4 regions of the Paradevosia tibetensis genome follow, and region 1 is predicted to be linked to each of the others. Evidence: predicted binding sites of a transcription regulator. Region 1 holds the regulator's gene; each other region holds the start of a gene.
The links. The regulator PhoB, encoded in region 1, activates phosphate uptake and scavenging genes when phosphate is short. The targets are predictions, from matches to a motif close to TGTCATNNANCTGTCAT.
Positions count from the first base shown of each region.

Region 2: the regulator PhoB is predicted to act here: its motif matches at 2,655-2,671, upstream of FNA67_RS08180 (HAD-IIA family hydrolase).
Region 3: the regulator PhoB is predicted to act here: its motif matches at 2,101-2,117, upstream of FNA67_RS14835 (esterase-like activity of phytase family protein).
Region 4: the regulator PhoB is predicted to act here: its motif matches at 3,233-3,249, upstream of phnF (phosphonate metabolism transcriptional regulator PhnF).

Region 1 is NZ_CP041690.1:769,124-773,858, reverse strand. It holds gene pstA (phosphate ABC transporter permease PstA) at 1-274, shown strand, start outside; gene pstB (phosphate ABC transporter ATP-binding protein PstB) at 284-1,090, shown strand; gene phoU (phosphate signaling complex protein PhoU) at 1,101-1,811, shown strand; gene phoB (phosphate regulon transcriptional regulator PhoB) at 1,854-2,555, shown strand; gene FNA67_RS03755 (MurR/RpiR family transcriptional regulator) at 2,606-3,442, opposite strand; gene FNA67_RS03750 (N-formylglutamate amidohydrolase) at 3,550-4,365, shown strand; gene FNA67_RS03745 (amino acid permease) at 4,358-4,735, shown strand, end outside.
Region 2 is NZ_CP041690.1:1,711,264-1,715,998, reverse strand. It holds gene FNA67_RS08190 (LacI family DNA-binding transcriptional regulator) at 1-928, shown strand, start outside; gene FNA67_RS08185 (MurR/RpiR family transcriptional regulator) at 925-1,803, opposite strand; gene FNA67_RS08180 (HAD-IIA family hydrolase) at 1,828-2,580, opposite strand; gene FNA67_RS22110 (metallophosphoesterase family protein) at 2,737-3,606, shown strand; gene FNA67_RS08170 (ABC transporter permease) at 3,599-4,522, shown strand; gene FNA67_RS08165 (ABC transporter permease) at 4,519-4,735, shown strand, end outside.
Region 3 is NZ_CP041690.1:3,024,164-3,028,898, reverse strand. It holds gene FNA67_RS14845 (ATP-dependent helicase) at 1-1,592, opposite strand, end outside; gene FNA67_RS14840 (hypothetical protein) at 1,669-2,067, opposite strand; gene FNA67_RS14835 (esterase-like activity of phytase family protein) at 2,187-4,370, shown strand; gene FNA67_RS14830 (AsmA family protein) at 4,529-4,735, shown strand, end outside.
Region 4 is NZ_CP041690.1:3,174,520-3,179,254, reverse strand. It holds gene FNA67_RS15525 (fumarylacetoacetate hydrolase family protein) at 1-765, shown strand, start outside; gene FNA67_RS15520 (aldehyde dehydrogenase family protein) at 782-2,221, shown strand; gene phnF (phosphonate metabolism transcriptional regulator PhnF) at 2,495-3,202, opposite strand; gene phnG (phosphonate C-P lyase system protein PhnG) at 3,316-3,777, shown strand; gene phnH (phosphonate C-P lyase system protein PhnH) at 3,777-4,373, shown strand; gene FNA67_RS15500 (carbon-phosphorus lyase complex subunit) at 4,374-4,735, shown strand, end outside.

The DNA.
Region 1 (4,735 bases):
CGTGCTCACGGGCACCATCATCGGCCTCGCCCGCGCCCTGGGCGAAACCGCCCCCCTGCTCCTCATCGGCATGGTGGCGTTCGTGGCGGACTATCCGGCGACCCCGCTGCAGCCGGCGACCGCCCTGCCCGTCCAGATCTACATGTGGTCCAACGAAGCCGAACGCGCCTTCGTGGAACGCACTTCCGGTGGCATTATCGTGCTGCTGGCCTTCCTTGCCGTGATGAACATCACCGCCATCATCCTTCGCAAACGCTTCGAACGCCGCTGGTAGGACCGACAAATGAGTGAAGCTATGACCCTCGACACCGCTCCGGCGCCCGCAAGCACCGTTCCCGTCAAGATCCGCGGCAAGGACGTCTCGGTCTTCTACGGGGAGAAGCAGGCCCTGTTCGACGTCAACCTCGACATCGAGCGTAACCGCGTGACTTCGCTCATCGGCCCGTCCGGTTGCGGCAAGTCGACGTTCCTGCGGTGCCTGAACCGCATGAACGACACCATCGACTCCTGCCGAGTGACCGGCGAGATCCTGCTCGACAGCGACGACATCTATGACCGCAATATCGACGTGGTCGAGCTGCGCGCCCGTGTCGGCATGGTGTTCCAGAAGCCCAATCCCTTCCCCAAGTCCATCTACGAGAACGTGGCCTACGGCCCGCGCATCCATGGGCTGGCCCGCACAAAGGCCGAGATGGATGAAGTGGTCGTCTCCTCGCTGCGCCGCGCGGGCCTGTTCGAGGAGGTCAAGGATCGCCTCGACTCCCCGGGCACCGGGCTTTCGGGCGGGCAGCAGCAGCGCCTGTGCATTGCGCGCGCCATCGCCACCAAGCCCGAAGTGCTGCTGATGGACGAGCCCTGCTCGGCGCTCGACCCGATCGCCACCGCCATCATCGAAGAGCTCATCGACGAGCTGCGCGAGAACTTCACCATCGTGATCGTGACGCACTCGATGCAGCAGGCCGCCCGCGTTTCCCAGAAGACGGCGTTCTTCCACCTCGGCAAGCTGATCGAGGAAGGCGTCACCGAAGAGATCTTCACCAATCCGGTCAACAAGAAGACCCAGGACTACATCACTGGCCGTATCGGCTAAGGAGCCCTAGATGCCCACCCTACAGAGCGAACACATCGTCTCCTCCTACGAGGATGAGCTGACCCAGCTGGCCCGGTCGATTTCCGAGATGGGCGGGGAGGTGGAAGCGGCCGTGCTGAACGCCACCACGGCGCTGCTCAAGCTCGACCATAACCTCGCCCGCCAGACGGTCGCCGCCGACAAGCGCATCGACGAGATGCAGCGCAAGATCGACGAAACCGCGGTTTCCATGATCGCCCGCCGCCAGCCCATGGCCACGGACCTGCGCTCGATCATCACCTCGATCCACGTGGCCAACGACCTCGAGCGCGTCGGCGACATGGCCAAGCAGGTCTCGCGCCGCGCCCTCCAGATCGAAGGCCTGTCGCTCGCGCCCAAGTTCTACAACGGGCTCAAGCACATGACGGACCTGATCCTGGCCCAGCTCAAGGCGGCGCTCGATGCCTATTCGACCCGCAACGGGGCGGCCGCGATTGCCGTGTGCAACCGCGACGACGAGATCGATGCGCTCTACACCTCGATCTTCCGCGAACTGCTCACGTACATGATGGAGGATCCGCGCAACATCACGCAGTGCACGCACCTGCTGTTCTGCGCCAAGAACCTCGAGCGCGTCGGCGACCACGCCACCAACATCGCCGAGGCCGCCTTCTATCTCGACACCGGCCGGTATCTCTCGGGCGACGTCGAAGACCTCCACCGGACCCAGGTTCGCGAGTAATCTCGCGAACCCCCAGCCTTTCCCCCACCCGGAACCGCTGAAATGCCTGCAACGATCATGATCGTCGAAGACGAGGCCGATCTGGCGCTGATGATGCGCTACAACCTCGAGGCGGAAGGATTCACCGTGCTCTCCTCGGCGAGCGGCGATGAAGCCGCCGACCAGATGCGCGAGAAGATCCCCGACCTGATCCTCCTGGACTGGATGCTGCCCGGCCTTTCGGGCATCGAGCTCTGCCGCCGCTGGCGCGCCCGCGAGGAAACCGCCCGCGTGCCGATCATCATGATCACGGCGCGCGGCGAGGAAGAGGAGCGCGTGCGCGGCCTGGCGACGGGCGCGGACGACTACGTCGTCAAGCCGTTCTCCATCCCGGAGCTCCTGGCCCGCATCAACGCGCTGCTGCGCCGGTCGAACCCCCAACTCGTCACCACCGTACTCAAGGCGGGCGACCTGGAGCTGGACCGCACCAGCCACCGCGTGCGCCGCTCCGGCCGCGAGGTGCATCTGGGGCCGACGGAATATCGCCTGCTCGAATACCTGATGCGTCACCCCGGCCGCGTCTATTCGCGCGAGCAACTGCTCGACGGCGTCTGGGGCAACGACGTCTATGTGGACGAGCGAACCGTGGACGTGCATGTCGGACGGCTGCGCAAGGCCATCAATCGCGGCAAGAGCGCCGACCCGATCCGCACGGTACGTGGCGCCGGCTATTCCTTCGACGAGCAGTTCGCGGCGGCGAGCTGAGACTAAAGCGCGCTGGTGGGTCTCTGCCGGCGCGCTTCTTCCCGCCGAGGCTAATTGTGCTCGACCGAGCCCATCCGCTTTTCCGCGCTCGGCCAGGCCAGTTCGGTGGCGCGCGCGATCAAGGCCTCGGTGAGCGCGAAGATGGCGGTGTTGGCATCCCAGGTGCGATCGACCGCGATGCGGCAGGGCAGCACGATCTTGGCGTAGCGCGAGAGCGGGGAAATCCACTCATCGGTGATGAGCACCATGAAGGCGCGACGCGCCGCCAGACTGGCGGCGACCTCGAGCAGGTCGGCGTCGTAGCGGCGGATATCGAAAAGCACCACGGTGTCATCGGCGCGGATATCGAGCAGCTGGTCGTTGCGGGCGGCGGGACGGCCATCGAGGCGGCGCACGCCGGGGCGCACGAGACGCAGATGCGCTTCCATGTAGCTGGCCATGGCATCGGTGAACCGGCCACCCACGATATGGCAGCCCCGCTTGAGATCGGCGAGGCGGGCGCTGGCGGCCTCGAACTCGGAGGTGGGTATGCGCGCCGCAGAGGCGTGCATGTTGGAGGTCACCTGCGAGAAGAAATCGCCCAGGAAGTCGCCGATGGCGGTCTGGTGACGGACGGCGGCGAGGCTGCGCTGCAGGGGCGACTTGGCGCGTTCCTCCAGCTCCTCGCGCAGGCACCGCTGGAAATCGGGATAGGACTTGAACCCGAGCTGAGCGATGAAGCGCAGGACGGTGGCGGCGCTGGCCCCGCTTTGCTGGGCGAACTCGGCGACCGGGGCCAGGCCGATGGTGGGGTAATTGGCGAGCAGCCCGCGCGCGGCGCGCTTCTCGGCGGCGGTGAGCCGGTGGTTGGCTTCGTGGATACGGGCCTCGACGCTCGGACTTTCCACGGTCATCCCCCTCGCAGACGCTGAAACGACAATTTCAATATTGACAGATATCGCCGATACGGAACAACTGTTGCAAACGTTAACCGAACAAAAATCGCGTGTCTCTCATGGATGGGTCGAGACTGCAGCCGGTTCAGGTCAACAACGCCGAAGGGTCCTCCCCCTTCGTGCTGGTCTGCGATCACGCCTCCAACCGCATCCCACCCGAATATGGCGATCTCGGCCTCAAGCCGAGCGAGCGGGTGAGCCATATCGCCTGGGATCCGGGGGCACTTTCGGTGGCGCTGGGGCTACTCGAGGCGCTGGACGCGCCCCTGGTCTATTCGACGGTGAGCCGGCTCATCATCGACGCCAACCGCGACCATGAAGCACCCGATCTCATCCCCGCCATCAGCGAACGCACGACGATACCGGGCAATGCGAAAATCGACCCGCTCGAACGGGCGCACCGGATCGTGGCGTTCCATACCCCGTTCCATCAAGCCATCGGCGCGCTACTGGACCGGCGCAAGGCGGCCGGGCGGGAGACCATCCTGGTGACGGTGCATTCGTTCACACCGGTCTACAAGGACGTGCCGCGGCCATGGCCGATCGGGCTCATCCACGGCACCAACCCTGCTTTCACGGCCGCATTGCGCGATGCGCTCCTCGATGAGGACCGGGCGCTCAACATCGGCTGGAACGAACCCTATGCAGCATTGAACGGAGTGACTTATACGCTCGAACATCACGGGGACGGGCGCGGGCTCGATTCCACCATGATCGAGATCCGAAACGACGAGATTCTCGAACCCGCCGGGGTGGCCTTGTGGTCGAACCGGCTGGCCCGGTGCCTACAGGCCGCGCGAGGGACGTTGGCGGCACGGCAACCGGTTCTGTCACCATCGATCCAGGGGCATCCATCAGGAGGGACAAATGGCTGAGACACCCTTAGTGGGTCGCGGGGGCGTCAAGTACGCCTCGCGCGACAAGTCGTATTTCGAGAAACGCGGGCTGCAGCGTTATGCAGGCGTGTGGTCGCTGTGGGCGCTGGGCGTGGGCGCGGTTATCTCGGGTCACTTTTCGGGCTGGAACTTCGGCTTCGCCACGGGCGGCTGGGGCGGCATGCTGGTGGCCGGCATCATCATCGCCATCATGTATCTGGGGCTGGTCTTCTCGATCGCCGAGATGAGCCCGGCGCTGCCGCATACGGGCGCGGCCTATTCGTTCGCGCGCACCTCGATGGGACCCTGGGGCGGGTTCATCACGGGCCTCTTCGAGAATGTCGAATACGTGCTGACGCCGGCGGTGATC
Region 2 (4,735 bases), 940 kb from region 1:
CCCCGTCAGCGAGGAGCTCCAGAAGCGCGTCTGGGCCGCCGTCGAGGAGGCGGGTTACCACCCCGATCCCGTGGCGCGAAACCTGCGCAAGGGCGTTTCCACCACCATCGGGCTTATCGTCCCCGACATCGCCACCCCCTGGGCCGCCCATATCGCCAAGGCGATGCAGGCGGCGCTCTCGGCGCGCGGCTACAACATGCTGTTCGCCAGCAACGAGGACGATCCCGAGCGGGAGCTGCGCGAGATCGAGCTCTTCTCCTCCCACCGCGTCGCCGGCCTCGTCATCGCGGCCACCAGCCATGGCGACAATTATGCCGAGCGCCTCTCGGACGCCATCCGCACGCCTGCCGTGCTCGTCGACCGCATCATTCCGGGCAGCCGGTTCGATGCGGTGGCCGACGACAACCACCTGGGTGCGCAGTTGATCACGCGATACCTGCTCAAGCTCGGGCACCGCGACATCTCGTTCCTGGCTGGGCGGCCGGGGATTTCCCCGTCAGACGAGCGCCTCGAGGGGTTCCGGGCCACGATGGCCGAGGCAGGGGTATCGGTGCGCGAGGACCTGGTGCGCCGGCCGGTCTACAAGTACGACCACGCCTTTACCGCCGTGCAGCAGTTGATGACCCTGCCCTCCCCGCCCACGGCGATCGCCTGCATTAACATCGCGCAGTTGCTCGGCACGATGGCGGGGCTCAAGAACATGGGGCTGCGCGTACCCGAGGACGTATCGGTCGCCAGCTTCGATGGCTTTCATCCGGCCGAAGGCTGGAAGCCGAGCATCACCTCGCTCACCCAGGACGTCGCCGCCATCACCGCCAACGCCGCCGAACTGCTGCTGGCCCGGATCTCGGGCGAGAATGCCGGACCGCCGCGCATCGTGCGCGTGCCGCCGCGCCTGCAGGTCCGGGAATCCTGCCGCGGCCTCTAGAGCCGCTTGGTCGAGAGCACTTCGAACGTGCTGCCGATGGTGGAAACCGCCCGCTCGTAGTCTGCCAACGCCAGGCACGCGATGAGCGTGTCGATGATGGCCAGTTGCGCGATGCGGCTGGTCATGGCCTCGGTGCGGAACTGGGTCTCGCGCGCCAGCGTGTTGAGCACGATGTCGGTATAGGCCAGTAGCGGCGACTTGCCGAAATTGGTCACAGCGATGGTCGTGGCCCCTGCCTCCTTGGCGAGCCGCGTCGCCGCCAGCGTCTCGGTGGTGCTGCCCGAATGGGAGATGGTGATCACAGCCACGTCCTTGTCGGCGAGCGAGGCGGTGATGGCCTGCACGTGGCTGTCCACGCTCACCCGGCTCATGATGCCGATGCGCAGCAGCCGGTAGTTGGTGTCCTCGGCGATGGGCGCGGCGCTGCCGATGCCGAAGACTTCTACCCGCTTGGCCTTGCGGATCGTGGCGACGGCGCGCGCCATCTCGTTGCGGTCGAGGGCCTTTTGCGTATCGGTCAGCGCCTGGAGGTCGGACTGGAAGATCTTGTCGACCACGGTGCCGATATCGTCGGCGGGCGTCAGGTCCTCGTGGATGAACTGGACCGGCTGCACCAGGTCGCGGGCGAGTGCGATCTTGATCTGCTGGAAGCCGCGCGCGCCCAGCAGCTGGCAGAAGCCCACCACGCTGCCCTCGCTGGCCCCCGCGCCTTCGGCGACTTCGGTCACCGACATGTGGACGACGTCGCTGGCGTTGTTGAGGACGAAATCGGCGATGCGTCCCGCCGTGGGGGGCAGGTCGCGGCGGATCACGCGGATGCGGTCGAGCACGCCTTCGAGGCCGGTGGTGGCGGTTTGCTTGTCGTTATCGGCCATCGTTTCTCTCGCCGGGAACAGGGATCACGCGGGCACCGCCTCGGGAAGGGCGGAATGCACGAGGTTGAGATTGCCGCGCAGCCGCCCGTGGCGAACCTGCCAGAAGGTCATGCCCAGGCGCGAGGCGCCCTGGCCGTCCGTGGCCGGGTTATCCCCGACCATCACCGCATCGCGCGGTACAATCCCAAGGCGCGCACAGGCCGCCTCGAAGAGGATGGGTTCCGGTTTGCCGATGACCCGCATCGGCGCCGGCCCCGCCACCGACAGGATGGCCGCTGCCAGCGCTCCGGTCTCGGGCACCGGCTGTCCAAGCGGGCCGGGATGGCTGGTGTCCGGGCACGCCGCCACCAGCCGCGCGCCGCGATGGACGGCATCGGCGGCCGCCGCGAGCTTGGCATAGCTGAACTTTCGGTCGCGCATCACCAGCACGACATCGGTTTTCGGCCCATCGAGCCAGAGCCCCCTGTGACGGGCATAGGCGCGCAGCGACGAGCTGCCCAGCAGCATGACGCTCGCGCCGGGATAGTCAGTTGCGATGGTGTCCACCGCCGTCATTCCCGCCAGCACGATCCGTTCGGGACGGATCGCCAGGCCCAGCGGCCGCAACATGCGGGAGAGCTGCTCGGGCGTATGTTCGGCATCGTTGGAGACCAGCATGAAGCGGCCCGCGACCTGCTCGAGCAGCCATAGCGCATCGGGCAGCGCCTGCCGGCCGCTGATCAGCGTGCCGTCCAGGTCGATGAGATAGCCGGCCGCGTCGAAGTTGAGAGAATCCACGTCATGCTCCCGTTCAGGTCGGCGGAAGGTGAATTGAGACAAGCTCAATGTCAACATCGATGATATTGAGAAACTTTCATCATACCGTCACAGAGGCCCCTTACCCATTCTCACACACAACGAGCCGGACCTCCGGCGGCAGACAATGGGGCCATCATGAAGATCGCAATCGTCACCGACATCCACCACGGGCCTCAGTCCCACACCAAGGCCGCGGACTGGAATGGCCTGCCCGTGCTCGAACGCTTCGTGGATCACGCCAATGCCGTCGGCGCCGACCTGCTGCTCGACCTGGGCGACCATATCTCCGACACCGACCATGAGACCGACATGCGCTCGGCCGGTGAAGTGGCGACCGCCCTCGCCCGGTTCAACGGCCCGCGCGCCCACGTCCTGGGCAACCACGACGTCGTCAACCTCTCGGTCGCCGACAACGAGGCGATCTTCGGCCAGTCGATGGCCAGCAGCGTCATCGATCTTGGCGATATGCGCCTCATCCTCTGGCAGCCGGGCGTCAAGATCGAGATGGGCGTCGGCTTTCCGCTGACCGCGGCGGGCCTGCCCTGGCTGGTCGATGCGCTCAATGCCGACGAACGCCCGGCGATCATCGCCACCCATGTGCCGCTCTCGGGTCACTCCCAGATCGGCAACTACTATTTCCAGCGCAACCCGCACTACTCGACCTACCCGGACCATTCCGCCGTGCGTGAAGCGGTTGAGGCCACCGGCCGCGCCGCCGCCTGGCTCTCGGGCCACGTGCACTGGAACACCATCACCAACGTCGCCAACGTCCAGCACGTCACCATCCAGTCGCTGAGCGAGCGCTTCACCACCATGCCGCAGACCGCGGCGGCCTATGCCATCCTCACTATCGAGAACGGCACCATGGAGGTGGAAGTCTTCGGCAACGATCCGTTCTTCGTCCGCGTGCCGTTCCGCAGGTCGGGCGAGCAGCGCTGGGTCTCCCCGCTCCGTCCCTTCACCGAGATCGACCTCGCCGCCGAGGCGGAGCGCCAAAGTGCTTGATTTCCTCGGGCGCCGCATCCTGGGAGCTGTTGCAACGCTCCTGGCCGTGATCGTCCTGGTGTTCTTCGCCACCAGGCTTTCCGGCAATGCCATGGATTACATGCTGCCGCCGGGCATCGACCCGGCGACCAAGGCCGCCATCGTCAGCCAGTTCGGGCTCGACCAGTCCCTGTGGGTGCAGTTCACCCGCTTCGTCCAGGGCCTGCTGCACGGCGACCTAGGGCTCAGCCTCTACGAGCGCCGCCCCGTCATGCAGATCTATGCCGAGCGGTTGCCCAACACGCTCCTGCTCTTCTCCTACGCCCTGGCGCTTTCGGTAGCGCTGGGCGTGCCCCTCGGCATCGTCGCGGCGCTGCAGCGCAGGAACGTCATCGGTTCGGCCATCACCAGCCTCGCCTTCGTGGGCTACGCCACGCCCAACTTCGTGCTGGCCATCGCGATGATCCTCATCTTCTCGTACAACCTGCACTGGTTCCCCAGTTCCGGTGATGCGACGCCCCTGCATTTCCTGATGCCGGCAATCGTCCTCGCCGCCCCGATGCTGGCCGAAATCGTCCGGTTCACCCGCAACGCCATGCTCGACGTACTCGGCCAGGATTACCTGCGCACCGCCCGCGCCAAAGGCCTTTCCGAGACGCTCGTCATCGGCAAGCACGCCATGCGCAACGCCGCCATTCCGGTGGTCACCGTCATTGGCCTGCAGGTCGCCGGAATGGTGGCCCGGTGCGTGGTGGTCGAGGCGGTCTTTGCCACCAAGGGCGTGGGAGACCTTGTGGTGATGGCCACCATCGGCCGCGATTATCCGGTGCTCCAGTTCGGCGTCATCCTCATCGCCGCGCTCGTCGTCACCACCTCCGTCATCGTCGATCTCATCTACGCCGCCATCGATCCTCGCGTGAAGGTAGCCGCAACATGACCGATCTCGCCGCCCCGCTCCCGCGCCTGCATACTGCCGGCACGACCCGCCGCCGCCGCGCCACGGGCCTTGCCCGGCTCTGGCAGAAAGCCGGTCCGCTCATGCGGATCTGCCTGGTGCTCTTCGCAATCGTGGTGCTGCTCGCCATCTTCGGGCCGGCGCTGGCGCCCTACGATCCCAATGCGCAGACGCTGCTGGCGCGCCTCAAGCCTC
Region 3 (4,735 bases), 2.2 Mb from region 1:
CTGTCGGCGGACTTGTCGTTCTGCCACATGGCCGTATAGCCGCTCTCATCGAGAATCTGCTCGGCGAGTTCGGCATGCGGGATGGTGCGCAGGCGTTCGGACCAATCGTCGAACTGTCCCACGAGGTCGCGCAGGGTGGTGCGCTGCTTGGATTTGAGCTCCTCGGTCTCGATGAGCATGCGCGTCGCCGAGAGCAGGGGCACGTTCTGGTGCCGGGCGGCATCGAAGAGGATCTTGAGCGTGGAGTCGCCCAGGCCGCGCTTTGGCGTGTTGACGATGCGCTCGAAGGCCAGGTCGTCGGCGGGCTGCGCCACGAGACGGAAATAGGCCAGCGCATCGCGGATTTCCTTGCGCTCGTAGAAGCGCGGGCCGCCGATTACGCGGTAGTTGAGGCCCAGGGTTATGAAGCGCTCTTCGAATTCGCGCATCTGGAACGAGGCGCGCACCAGGATCGCCATGGAGTTGAGCGTTTCGCCCTGGCGCTGGAACTGCTCGATTTCTTCCCCGATCTGGCGGGCTTCCTCCTCGCTGTCCCAGACGGAGGTGACGGCAACCGTCTCACCCTTCTCGGCGACATCGGTGTGTAGGGTCTTGCCCAACCGGCCCTCGTTATGGGCGATGAGATGGCTGGCGGCCGCCAGGATATTGGCGGTGGAGCGATAGTTGCGCTCGAGCCGGATCACCTTGGCGCCCGGAAAATCCTTTTCGAAGCGCAGGATGTTGTCGACCTCGGCGCCGCGCCAGCCGTAGATCGACTGATCGTCGTCGCCCACCACGCAGATATTGGCCTCGTTGGCCGGGCGCCCCTGGGCGAGCAGGCGCAGCCAGAGATACTGGGCCACATTGCTGTCCTGGTACTCGTCCACCAGCATGTACTTGAAGCGCTGGTGATATTCCTCGAGCACCTTCGGGTTCTCGCGGAAGAGCCGGATGCATTCGAGCAGCAGGTCACCGAAATCGGCGGCATTGAGGGTTTTGAGGCGCGCCTGGTAGTCGGCGTAAAGCTTGGCGCCCTTGCCGTTGGCGTAAAAGCCGCTCTCGGCGGGGGTCACGTCCCGGGGAAGCAGGCCCCGGTTCTTCCAGTCGTCGAGCATGCCGGCGAACTGCCGGGCCGGCCAACGCTTCTCATCGATGTTCTCGGCTTCGAGGAGCTGCTTGATGAGCCGGATCTGGTCATCGGTATCGAGAATGGTGAAGGCGGGCTTGAGGTCCACCAGTTCGGCATGGCGGCGCAGGATACGCGCGCCGATGGAGTGGAACGTGCCCAGCCACGGCATGCCTTCGACCGAGGAGCCGACGAGACTGGCGATGCGCTCCTTCATCTCGCGGGCGGCCTTGTTGGTGAAGGTCACCGCCAGGATTTCCGAGCCGCGCGCCTTGCGGGTGGAAAGGATGTGGGCGATGCGGGTGGTGAGGACGCGCGTCTTGCCCGTACCCGCGCCGGCGAGAACCAGCAGCGGCCCGTCGATGGTCAGGACGGCGTCGCGCTGCTCTTCATTGAGCCCCTGCAGATAGTCAGGTCCGCGCCGGCCGAGCTGGCTGGTAATCGGGCCTCCTGCGGACGGGGCGAGTCTTTGCGGTTCAGCGGGCATGCGGGATTGACGAATCTCTTTTTGTTCTCGTTGCGCAATATAGGTGCGGCGGGGGTGAATGTATATGCAGCCGCGACTAGCGAAGGATCACGACCACCGAGCCGGCGGGGAAGTTCAGGCCCTTGGGTGGGAGCTTTTCGATCGAGTCCTGGATGGCCCTGCGGAATTCGGGCCGGCGTTCGTAGCGGGCGAGGGCCTGGCGAACGGCGGCGCAGCGCTGGCCGGCGATCTTGTAGCGATCCTCGCCCGTGACCGCGGGCGTGCAGACGATGGCGAGCGAACAGCCGTTGCGCTTGGCGCGCAGGCCGAGGGCGGCATAGGTCGTGTGTTCCCGGGGTGGGATGGCGGCGCGCTGGGTGGCGACGTTGGCGAAGACGAACTTGCCCGGCGTCGCGCAGGCGTCGGCCGCATGGGCCGGCGCTCCGGCGAAGAGGATCACCATCAGTCCGGCGAGCGCGGCGAGCCATTTCATCATCGTTACTCCTTGGGCGGCGGGAGGGCGGTGGAGTGTCACGGAAGCGTCATCGCCGTGTCACAACCCCGTAGCGCCGCATGCCTATTGCGGGCCCTCATTGATCACCGGAGGGCTCTTCCATGCATACTAAACGTCTTTTGCCGGCACTGCTGGCCACGCTGATGGTCTCGACCACGCCGATCATGGCGGCGGAGGTCTTCAACCGCATTTCCAGCTTCCCGGTTGCCCAGAACAACGAAGCGGCGGAAGCCACCTCGTCCGAAATCATCGTGGCGAGCGAAGATGGCAATACGCTGGTCTATTCGGATAGCCCGGCGGGCGGAATCGGCTTTGTGGATATCACCGATCCCAAGGCGCCCAAGCCGCTCGGCTTCCTTTCGCTCGATGGAGAACCCACTTCGGTGACCATCATCGGCGCCAAGGCCTATGTGGGCGTCAACACCTCCGAGAGCAAGGCGAACCCTTCGGGCAAGCTCGCCGTGGTCGATATCGCCAGCAAGACCGTCGATACCACCATCGACCTGGGCGGCCAGCCCGATTCCACCGCGCACAACGAAGCGGGAACGCTCGTGGCCATCGCCATCGAGAACGAGCGCGACGAAGACCTCAATGACGGCGTCATCCCGCAGATGCCGGCAGGCTATGTGGTGATCGTCTCGGTCAAGGACGGCGTGGTCGATCCGGCCAGCGTCAAGAAGGTGGACGTAACGGGCCTCGCCGCCATCGCGCCGGAAGATCCCGAGCCGGAATTCGTGGATTTCAACGGCAATGACGAAATCGCGTTGACGCTTCAGGAGAACAACCACATCGTCATCATCGACGGCAAGACCGGCACGGTGACGGCGAATTTCCCGGCCGGCTCGGTCTCGCTCGAAGGCGTGGACACCAAGAAGGACGGCGCCCTCAAGTTCACCGGCAAGATGGAAGACGTGCCCCGCGAGCCGGATGCCGTCCACTGGATCGACAACGATCGCTTCGCCATCGCCAATGAAGGCGACTGGAAGGGCGGTTCGCGCGGCTTCTCGATCTTCAAGAAAGACGGCACGCTGCTCTGGGATTCGGGCACGCAGCTCGACGACACCGCCGCCCAGCTCGGCCACTATCCGGATGCCCGCAACAAGAAGGGCGTCGAGCCGGAAGGCCTTGAAGTGGCCAAGTTCGGCGACACCACCTATATCTTCGTGACCGAGGAGCGTTCCTCGCTCGTCGCCGTCTACAAGGACAACGGGCCGGACGCGGCGCCCGAATACATCCAGTCGCTCCCCTCGGGCATTTCGCCCGAAGGCATTGTGGCGATCCCCTCGCGCAACCTCATCGCCACCGCCAACGAAGCCGACCTGCGCGGCGACGGCCTCATCGGCTCGCACGTGATGGTCTATGAGCTCGCCGAAGGCGAGGCGGCGTTCCCGCAGATCATCTCGGACATGGACGAAAAGGGTCGTCCCATCGGCTGGGCGGCGCTCTCGGCCCTTGTGGGCGATGCCGAAAAGCCCGGCATCCTCTACGCCGTCAGCGACAGCGTGCTTTCGGCCCAGCCCTCGATCTACACGATCGATGCCAATGCCACGCCCGCCCGCATCACCCACAAGACGGTGGTGACCCGTGGGGGCGACGCTGCCCAGAAGCTCGACCTCGAGGGCATCGCGCTCGACGGCAAGGGCGGCTTCTGGCTCGCCTCGGAAGGCAATAGCGACAAGCTCGTGCCGCACGCGCTCTACCACGTCGATGCGGATGGCAAGATCCTGGCGGAAGTGCCGTTCCCGGCCGAACTGCTGGCCAACGAGATCCGCTTCGGCACCGAGGGCATCACGGCCGTGGGTTCGGGCGACGACATGACGCTCTGGATCGCCATCCAGCGCGAGTGGAAGGATGACCCGAAGGGGCAGGTCAAGCTTCTGGCCTACAAGCCCGCCAGCAAGGAATGGGGCGCGGTGCGCTACCAGCTCGACGCTCCCTCCGAAGGCGCCTGGGTCGGCCTCTCCGAGATCACCGCTCACGGCGACTACGCCTACATCATCGAGCGCGACAACCAGATCGGCGAGAAGGCCCAGCTCAAGAAGCTCTATCGCGTCAAGCTCGCCGACCTCGTGCCGGCCAAGCTCGGCGGGGAGCTGCCGGTGGTCGCCAAGGAAGAGTTCCACGACATCCTTGCCGACCTCAAGGCCGGCAGCGGCTACGTGGTCGACAAGGTCGAGGGCTTCGGCATCGACGCCAATGGCGTGGGGTACCTGGTCACCGACAATGACGGCGTGGATGACTCCTCGGGCGAGACCTATTTCTGGTCGATCGGCGAAGTGAAGTAATCGCGTTCAAAGCAAAATCGCGTGAGAGGCCGGGCAGAAGTGCCCGGCCTCTTGTATTTGGTGCGCTGCGCCAAATTCTTGCCCCGGCGGGCACTCATGCGGGGTGACGGAATGTGGCGACTTCCCTACACTCCGGCAAAATTCAGGTGACTCGGTACGTGCTCAACCGCATTTTCATCGTCGTTGGTATCCTGGCGATCCTGGCCTTGGCGGCAGCGTTCATCGTGCCGCGCTTCATCCAATGGGGCGATTACCGCGGGCGCATGGAGGCGATGGCCACCGAGGCGCTGGGGACCCAGGTCGAGATCCTGGGCGATATCCGCTTCAACCTGCTGCCCGCACCGCAACTGGAGTTCGCCGATGTG
Region 4 (4,735 bases), 2.0 Mb from region 1:
ATCCTGACGCTGGTGGGGACCAACCTTTCCGATCTCGTGCCGGGCTCGCCGGCGGCGATGAAGGTCAAGGAATCGCTGATCGCCAAGGGCGTGTGGAGCCAGTATCTCGAAGTCGGCATCGGGCCGGACGCCGAAATCTTCACCAAGTGCCAGCCGATGTCCTCGGTCGGGTACGGCGCCGATGTGGGTCTGCATCCGGTCTCGAGCTGGAACAACCCCGAGCCGGAAGTGGCCGTGGTGGTTTCGAGCGCCGGGACCATCGTGGGCGCGACGCTGGGCAACGACGTCAACCTGCGCGACGTCGAAGGCCGCTCCGCCCTGCTGCTGGGCAAGGCCAAGGACAACAATGCCTCCGCTTCCCTGGGGCCGTTCATCCGGCTGTTCGATGGCGAGTTCACCCTCGAGACGATCAAGAGCGCCGAACTGACCCTCAAGGTCGAGGGCGAGGACGGGTTCGTGCTCGACGGTCACTCGAACATGAGCCAGATCTCGCGCACGCCGGAATCGCTGGTGGCGGCGACCGTGGGGCGGCATCATCAGTATCCGGACGGGCTGGTGCTCTACCTCGGCACGATGTTCGCGCCGGTCAAGGATCGCGACGGGGTCGGCAAGGGGTTTACCCACAAGCTCAACGACGTGGTATCCATTTCCACCCCGAGCCTGGGCACGCTGAGCAATCGCGTCCGGCTTTCCACCGAATGCCCGCCCTGGACTTATGGCTCCAGCCACCTGCTGCGCGACCTGGCCAAGGCGGAACTGCTGTAACTTTAGGAGAGACATGATGGCCGAAATCTTCAAGAACCTGATCGACGGCGAATGGGTCGGCGAGGGCGAGAGCAAGAACATCAATCCCTCCAACACCGCCGATGTGGTTGGCGTTTACGCGCAGGCGACGGTGGAGGACACCAAGCAGGCCATCGCGGCCGCCAAGGCGGCATTCCCGAAATGGTCGCGCTCGGGCCTGCTGGAGCGCCACGCGATCCTTTCCAAGACCGCCCATGAAATCCTGGCGCGCAAGGAAGAACTCGGGCGCCTGCTCAGCCGCGAGGAAGGCAAGACGCTGCCCGAGGGCATCGGCGAGGTGACCCGCGCCGCGCAGATCTTCGAGTTCTTCGCCGGCGAGGCGCTGCGGCTCAATGGCGAGATCATCCCCTCGGTGCGTCCGGGCGTGGGCGTGGAAATCACCCGCGAAGCGGTTGGCGTGGTCGGCATCATCACGCCGTGGAACTTCCCGATCGCCATCCCGACCTGGAAGATCGCCCCGGCGCTCTGCCACGGCAACACCGTGGTCATCAAGCCGGCCGACCTGGTGCCTGGCTCGACCTGGGCGATCGTGGAAATTCTCCAGCGCGCGGGCCTGCCCAAGGGCGTGCTGAACCTGGTCATGGGCCGCGGCTCGGTGGTGGGCCAGACGATGCTCGACAGCCCGGATGTGGATGCCGTGACCTTCACGGGCTCGGTCGGCACGGGCAAGCGCGTGGCCGAAGCTTCGGTCAAGCTAATGCGCAAGTTCCAGCTCGAAATGGGCGGCAAGAACCCGACCATAGTGCTCGACGACGCCGACATGAAGGTTGCCGTCGAAAGCGTGGCGCAGAGCGCCTTCTTCTCGACTGGCCAGCGCTGCACGGCCTCCTCGCGCGTGATCGTGACGGAAGGCATCCACGACGCGTTCGTGGCCGCGCTGAGCGAACGCGTGCGTAGCCTCAAGGTGGACGATGCGCTCAAGGCCGGCACCGATATCGGGCCGGTGGTGGACGCCAGCCAGCTCAAGCAGGACACCGACTATATCGAGATCGGCAAGAAGGAAGGCGCCAAGCTTGCCGTGGGTGGCGAACTGGTCAAGTGCGACACCGAAGGCTTCTACCTGCAGCCGACGCTGTTCACGGAAGCCACCAACCAGATGCGGATTTCTCGCGAGGAGATCTTCGGGCCGGTGGCGGCGGTGATCCGCGTCAAGGATTACGAGGAAGCGCTCGCGACTGCGAACGACACGGAATTCGGGCTTTCAGCCGGTATCGTGACGACCTCGCTCAAGTACGCGACGCACTTCAAGCGCAACTCGGAAGCGGGCATGGTGATGGTCAACGTGCCGACGGCGGGCGTCGATTTCCACGTGCCGTTCGGCGGCCGCAAGGGCTCGAGCTACGGCCCCAAGGAACAGGGCACCTACGCCAAGGAGTTCTTCACGCAGGTGAAGACGGCCTATACCGCCGCCGGCTGAAACGGTAAAATTTGAATGGAATTTCGGGGCTCCGAAGCGTTTCGCTTCGGGGCCTTTTTTGTTGTGAGGCGTGATCGTGCAGGCGGGTTTCCCTCTTCGTTGTGGGGAGGGGACAGGGGTGGGGGTGAGGAGGGCGCGGAGTTTCTGGCTTACCCCCACCCTCTATCCCTCCCCACAAGGGGGAGGGAGGGGAGAGCTTTGTGAATGGGGCTCACCCCCTCCCGGCCTCCCCCGCAAGGGGGGAGGTGTTTCGATCCAGTTGTTGGTGAGCGGCTACTCCGCGCTCACCACCAGTTCCACGCGATCCGCAGCAAACCTCGTCATGGTGTATTGGAAGGCCACGCTGTCCTGGTCGCGGTTGACGTAGGTGCCTACGAGGAGCACGGCGCCGGGGGCGAGGCCCATCTGGTGGCTTTCGGAGGACTCGGCGTAGCGGGCCGAGATGCGGGTTTCCTGGCGGGTGTAGTCGGTGATGCCGGCGCGGCGGAGCGCGGCGGTCATCGAGCCCAGTTCGCGGAAGTCGTCGGCCAAGGCCGGGAAGCGGGTGGAGGGGCCGGTCCAGGTGGTGGCGCGGGTGAGGGGGCGGCCGTCGGCGAAGGAGAGGCTTTCCATACGCAATACGCGGGTTGCGGGTGTGAGGCCGAGGGCCTTGCTCACGGGAAGGGGCGGGGTCTCGATGCGGGATTCGAGGAGTTCGCCGTGGACGTCGCTGGCCTGGCCGGCGAGACCGGCGGAGAAGCGGGTGCGGCGGCCGATGGGGTAGCTGAGCCGCCGGGCGGCGCGGACGAAGCGGCCGCGGCCCTGTTCGGCGCGGACGATGCCTTCTTCCTCAAGCACCGCGAGAGCGCGGCGGACGGTGTGACGGTTGACGTCGAAGCGGGTTGCCAGCTCGCCTTCGGTGGGGAGCTTGCCGCCATCGATGAACCTGCCGCCGTTGATGTCGAGCCGGATGTCATCGGCCACGCGCCGCCAGAGTGCCACTCCACCACTCTTGTCTAGACTCTTTTCGCCTGTCATTCTTGCTTCACAAAACCAGCCTATCAGGGGCTTTGCATCATATAGTTGTCTAGTGAAATAGACAAGTGGAGGGCCGAGTGGCCGAGACGAGTTTGAAGAGCGAACGGGACGCCGAGCGGCAGCGGGTGATGGCGGCCCTGGCCGCTGCGCCGACGCGGGCGCTGGCGGAAATCTGGGATGAATGGGCCGACAAGCCGCAGACGCAGCGCGTGCGCGGGCCGGAAACCGGCCTTGTCATGGTGCGCGGGCGGACGGGCGGGGGCGGATCGCCCTTCAATCTCGGTGAAGCGACGGTGACACGGGCGACGGTGCGGCTCCCGGGTGGCGAGATCGGGCATTCCTATGCGCTCGGGCGCGATGGCGAGAAGGCGGTGGTTGCGGCCACGCTCGATGCGCTGTGGCAGACCGAGGCGCGGCAGCGCGTGATGGAAGCGGTCGCGTTGCTGGAGCAGGCGGCATCGGAGGCCGATGCGCAGCGCCGGGCCGAGACGGCGGCGACGCGCGTCAACTTCTTCACCATGGTGCGCGGAGAGGATTGATGGACAATCTCGTTCTCGATGGCGGGTTCGCGGACCTGGTCAAGGATTCCCAGTCGGTGTTCCGCTCCGTGATGGACGCGCTTTCGCGTCCGGGGCTCAGGCGGCCGATCGATGTGGAGGCGATGCCGCCGGCGCCGCTGTCGCCGGAAGTGGCGGCGGTCGCGCTGACGGTGGCCGATCACGACTGCCCGGTCTGGCTGGATGAGACGCTGGCGGGGTCGGAGGCCGTGGTGGCCTGGCTCAAGTTCCACACCGGGGCGCCGATCGTCGGCGATCCGCGCGAGGCGGATTTTGCGCTGGTGAGCGGGTGGGGGACGCTGCCGAGGCTCGACGCGTTTGCCATTGGAACCGATGAGTATCCGGATCGGTCGACGACGGTGGTGCTGGCGGTGGAGAGCTTTGAGGGCGCGGGGCGAACGATCACCGGGCCCGGCATCAAGGATACCGAGACGCTTGCGATTGCGGGCATCACCGAGGATTTCATCGCGCAGTGGGCGCTCAATCGGGAGCTGTTCCCGTGCGGCGTGGATGTGTTGTTCGCGGGCGCCGGCCAGGTGGTCGGGCTGCCGCGGACGACGCGGATTGTGGAGGCGTAGATGTACGTTGCCGTAAAGGGTGGCGAAGCCGCCATTGCCAATGCCCACAAGCTGCTTGCCGACCGTCGCCGTGGCGACCGCTCGGTGCCGGCGTTGCGGATCGACCAGATCGTCGAGCAACTGGGGCTGGCCGTCGATCGCGCCATGGGCGAGGGCTCGCTCTATGACCGCGAACTGGCCGCTCTGGCCATCATGCAGGCGCGGGGCGATCTGATCGAGGCGATCTTCCTCGTGCGCGCCTATCGCACGACGCTGCCACGCTTCGGCTATTCCAACCCCATCGATACCAGCGCCATGCTGGTCGAACGCCGCGTTTCGGCGACGTTCAAGGACCTGCCCGGCGGGCAGGTGCTGGGGCCGAC